One region of the Streptomyces johnsoniae genome, then DNA from elsewhere that is predicted to be linked to it. Evidence: riboswitches for the same ligand, from Rfam matches in the RefSeq annotation. Region 1 holds a riboswitch; the other holds the start of a gene.

Region 1 (2,379 bases):
CCGTGACGGTGTCGAAGAAGGAGTCGTGCACGACCGCCACGCCGCCATCGCGCAGCCCGGCCGCGAGCAGCGCGGCATACCTGTGGGTGCGGCGGGCGATGGCGGCGAGCCCGTCCGGCCCGTGGTACACCGCGTACATGCCGGCCATCACGGCCAGGAGCACCTGTGCGGTGCAGATGTTGCTCGTCGCCTTCTCGCGGCGGATGTGCTGCTCCCGCGTCTGGAGCGCGAGGCGGTGAGCCGGTGCCCCGGCCGCGTCCCGGGAGACGCCGACCAGACGCCCGGGCAGGCTGCGGGCATAGGTGTTCCGCACGGACATGAAGCCCGCGTGCGGGCCGCCGAAGCCCATCGGGACGCCGAACCGCTGGCTGGAGCCGACCGCGATGTCGGCGCCCAGCTCCCCCGGCGAGGTGAGGAGCGTCAGGGCGAGCAGGTCGGCGGCCACCGTGACGACCGCGCCGAGGCCGTGCGCCTCCTCGATCAGGCCGCGGAAGTCGCGCACGGCGCCGGAGGCCCCGGGGTACTGCACGAGAACGCCGAAGACCCCGCGCTCCGCGGCCTCGGCCGGAATGCCGTCACCGAGGTCCGCGACCAGCACGTCCACCCCCGTCGGCTCGGCGCGGGTGCGCACCACCGCGATGGTCTGCGGCAGGCAGTCGGCGTCGACGAGGAAGACCCCGCCCTTGACCTTGCCGACCCGGCGGGACAGTGCCATCGCCTCGGCGGCGGCGGTCGCCTCGTCGAGCAGGGACGCACCGGCCGTGGGCAGCCCGGTGAGGTCGGCGACGACGGTCTGGAAGTTGAGCAGGGCCTCCAGCCTGCCCTGCGAGATCTCCGGCTGGTACGGCGTGTACGCGGTGTACCAGGCCGGGTTCTCCATGACGTTCCGCAGGATGACGGGCGGGGTGAACGTGCCGTGGTAGCCGAGGCCGATCATGGAGTGCAGCACCGTGTTCCTGGCGGCGAGAGCGCGCAGCTCGGCCAGCACGCCCGCCTCGTCGCGCGCCTCGGGCAGCCGCAGCGCCTCGGTGGTGCGGATCGTCTCGGGCACCGCGGCGGCGGTCAGCTCGTCCAGGGAGCCGAAGCCGACGTGGGCCAGCATCTTGGCCTGGTCCTGCGCGTCGGGCCCGATGTGCCGGGCAGCGAAGGGAGTGCCCTGCTCAAGGGCGGACAACGGGGTGCGGCGAGCGGTCATCGGGAGGCTCCTCCTGGTCGCGGCGACCTGCGGGGGTGCCAGGCGCCGGCGCCTGGCTGCCTCCCCCTCTGTCATGTCGACCTGAGAGCTTCACCGCGTCACACACGTGACCGGCTTGCACCGTCGGTGAGGGAACCCGGGGAGCGTCGCTCCCCCGTCACCCTGCTTTCCAGAGTGGTCATCCCCGCGCGGTACAGGGGCCTGAGAGATTCCGGGGAGGAGTTGCTCCTTCGGCGCCCGGGGCCTGGTCGGCACCGGGACTCTCCCGCACGAGGTTGTCAACCGTCTTTGAGGGTACCAGCGGGGGTGGTTCCGGTGGCCCGGGTGCCACTCGACTGGCCAGTCCGCGGATTGTGCCTTTTCGTAGGTCGTGGAGACCTTCCGGGACCAGTGGTGATCAGTTGGAGGAATCGTGCAGACCGACATCGACCCGCGCAGTCTGATCGGCCTCAAGGCGTTCGACCGCGACGGCACCAAGATCGGCACTGTGGATGAGGTGTATCTCGACGACGCCACCGGGGCACCCGAATGGGCGGCCGTGCGCACCGGCCTTTTCAGCCGCGACGCGTTCGTTCCGCTGGAACCGAGCGAGCTGGTGGACGACACGCTGTGCGTCCCCTTCCCCCGCTCCCTGATCAGGGACGCCCCCGACTTCGGCGTGGGCCGCCACCTCTCCCCCCAGCAGGAGCTCCAGCTGTACCACCACTACGGCCTCGACGTCCCCCGGCTCGGCCCGGACGACACGCTGTCCGCCTGACTCCCGCCGCCCGGCGGGGCCGCCCGCTCGACCAGGGGCAGCGGCTCGCCGCCGGTCAGCTCCGGGTCATCCACCAGGAACGTGCGCACTCGGCCCGGCGGCGAATCGGGGCGCTCGAAACGGATCGTGACGCGGCCGACGCCGCTCCCCTGGACCCAGCCGGGACCGAACCGCTCGTGCGTCACATCGAGCCCGGGCAGCCAGTCGGTGGTCCGCGGGACCGGCCGCGGCGCGGGCGCACCGCCGGGCGAGGGCTCGGCGGCCGGCTGCTCCGGCGCGCGCGATGACTGGAGCGCCTGGGCGAACAGATCCTCCTGGGTGAAGTCGGCAAGACCGCTGACGCCCACACCGAGCAGCCGGACGCCCTCCGTGGTGTCCACGCCCTCCAGCAGCCGCCGGGCCGCCTCCTGGACCACCTCGGGGTCGT
Region 2 (2,379 bases), on a different contig from region 1:
CCGACCTGCGGCGGCAGCCCGCGGGCGAACTGCCAGGCGGGCGCGACACTGAACGGAAGGTGCGAGGCGCCGCCGAGGTGCAGCTGCTCCGCGGAGCTGAACACCGGGACGTACACGCCGCCGTTCAGCTCGATGGTGGGCAGGTCGAGGGTGCGGCTCTCCGGCCCGCCGCCCTCGGGCAGCGGGACCCACACGGCGCTGCGGGCCAGGGTCTCAAGCAGGCGCGGGGCGGCGTCGTTGGCGCCGAGGGCACCGGCGAGCGTCTCCTCCAGCTCGTTGCTCGGCCAGCCGCCCCCGTAGCCGGGGCCCTGCCGCGGAACACTCATCTCGTTCGACCACCATCTCATCAGGTCCGGGAACGCCGCCCCAGACCTTAGTACGGGCGGCGATCGGGGACGGGGCGGGCGGCCTGCCGCCCCGGTCCGTGCGATGATGTGTCCGCAGCACGACACAACCGCATACCTGGCCGTTCGACCACGCGCGGGAGAGTCCCCGGTCACCGGGGCGCCGAAGGAGCAAGTCCTCCCTTGAATCTCTCAGGCCCCGCACCGCGCGCGGGAGGCGAATCTGAAAAGCGGGCCGCCCACGTCGGCGCGGCCCCACCCACGGTGCAAGCCGCCGCCCGCCAGGGCCGCGGCGAACCTCTCAGGTGCCGATGACAGATGGGGAGGGCCCGGAAGCCTTACGCCCCCTGCCCTTCTGCCGCTGCCCATCGCCTCCTGGAGACCGCCCATGACGGACGTCACCCCCCGGACGACGGCGCTCGACGCCGTGCACCGCGCTCTCGGCGCCACCCTCACCGACTTCGCGGGCTGGTCGATGCCGCTGCGCTACGGCAGCGAGCGGGCCGAGCACCAGGCGGTGCGCTCCGCCGCGGGCCTGTTCGACCTCTCCCACATGGGCGAGCTGACGGTGACCGGGCCGCAGGCGGGCGCGCTGCTCGACCACGCGCTCGTCGGCCGCCTGAGCGGCCTGGCGGTGGGCCGGGCCCGTTACACCATGATCTGCGATGCCGCGGGCGGCATCCTGGACGACCTGATCGTCTACCGGCTCGCCGACGCGGAGTACCTGCTGGTCGCGAACGCGGCCAACGCGCAGACCGTGCTGGACGCGCTGGGCGCACGCCGAGGGGCGTTCGACGCCGAGGTGCGCGACGACCGCGCGGCGTACGCGCTGATCGCCGTCCAGGGCCCGGCCGCCTCCGGCATCCTCGGGCGCCTGACCGACGCCGACCTGGCGGGCCTGAAGTACTACGCGGGCCTGCCAGGAACGGTCGCGGGCCGCCACGCGCTGATCGCCCGCACCGGATACACCGGCGAGGACGGCTTCGAGCTGTTCTGCGCACCGGCCGACGCCGAGCCGCTGTGGCAGGCGCTCACCGAGGTCGGGCGGCCCGACGGGCTGGTCCCCTGCGGCCTCGCGTGCCGCGACACGCTGCGGCTTGAGGCCGGCATGCCGCTGTACGGGCACGAACTGTCCACCGCCACCACCCCGTTCGACGCCGGGCTCGGACGGGTGGTGAAGCTCGACAAGCCGGGCGGCTTCGTGGGCCGCGAGGCCCTGGCCGCCGCGGCGGAGCGGGCCGCGGCCGGACCGCCGCGCGCGCTCGTCGGGCTCGTGGCCCGCGGCCGGCGCGTGCCGCGCGCCGGGTACGCGGTGGTGAACGCCGCGGGCGCCCCCGTCGGCGAGGTCACCTCCGGCGCGCCGTCGCCGACCCTGGAGCGGCCGATCGCCATGGCGTACGTGGACCCGGAGTTCGCCGCGCCGGGCACCGAGGGCGTGTGCGTGGACATTCGCGGCAGCCGCGAGCCGCACGACGTCGTGGCGCTGCCGTTCTACCGTCGCCAGAAGTAGTCCCGAGTAATCGCACAAGCTGAAGACAACCGCGATCTCCCAGGAGAGCCACCCCATGAGCAACCCCCAGCACCTGCGCTACAGCAAGGAACACGAGTGGCTGACCGCCGCCGAGGACGGCGTCGCCACGGTCGGCATCACCGAGTACGCGGCCACCGCGCTCGGCGATGTCGTGTTCGTCCAGCTGCCGGAGACCGGGTCCGCCGTCACCGCGGGCGAGCCCTGCGGCGAGCTGGAGTCGACCAAGTCCGTCAGCGACCTGTACGCCCCGGTGTCCGGCGAGGTCACCGAGGTCAACCAGGACGTGGTGGACGACCCGGCCCTGGTCAACTCCGCGCCGTTCGAGGGCGGCTGGCTGTTCCGCGTGCGCCTGGACACCTCGGCGGGCGAGCCGGAGGGCCTGCTGTCCGCCGACGAGTACACCTCCTTCACCAGCGAGTGAGCACGCCGTGGCCCTCTCCGCCTTCGACCTGTTCAGCATCGGCATCGGCCCCTCCAGCTCGCACACCGTCGGCCCGATGCGCG

Evidence for each region. A riboswitch is a leader RNA that binds a small molecule or an ion and turns the genes downstream of it on or off. The one in region 1 is predicted to bind glycine.
Region 2: linked by a shared signal. The riboswitch ahead of gcvT (glycine cleavage system aminomethyltransferase GcvT) and the one ahead of gcvP (aminomethyl-transferring glycine dehydrogenase) in region 1 are both predicted to bind glycine.

Annotation. Positions count from the first base shown of each region.
Region 1 is NZ_JAVREV010000004.1:69,428-71,806, forward strand. Features, by position in the region: gene gcvP (aminomethyl-transferring glycine dehydrogenase) at 1-1,195, opposite strand, end outside; glycine riboswitch at 1,257-1,373, opposite strand; glycine riboswitch at 1,375-1,473, opposite strand; gene RM779_RS08490 (PRC-barrel domain-containing protein) at 1,608-1,952, shown strand; gene RM779_RS08495 (DNA polymerase IV) at 1,901-2,379, opposite strand, start outside.
Region 2 is NZ_JAVREV010000001.1:248,525-250,903, forward strand. Features, by position in the region: gene RM779_RS01130 (enhanced serine sensitivity protein SseB) at 1-326, opposite strand, end outside; glycine riboswitch at 472-561, shown strand; gene gcvT (glycine cleavage system aminomethyltransferase GcvT) at 733-1,854, shown strand; gene gcvH (glycine cleavage system protein GcvH) at 1,910-2,296, shown strand; gene RM779_RS01145 (L-serine ammonia-lyase) at 2,304-2,379, shown strand, end outside.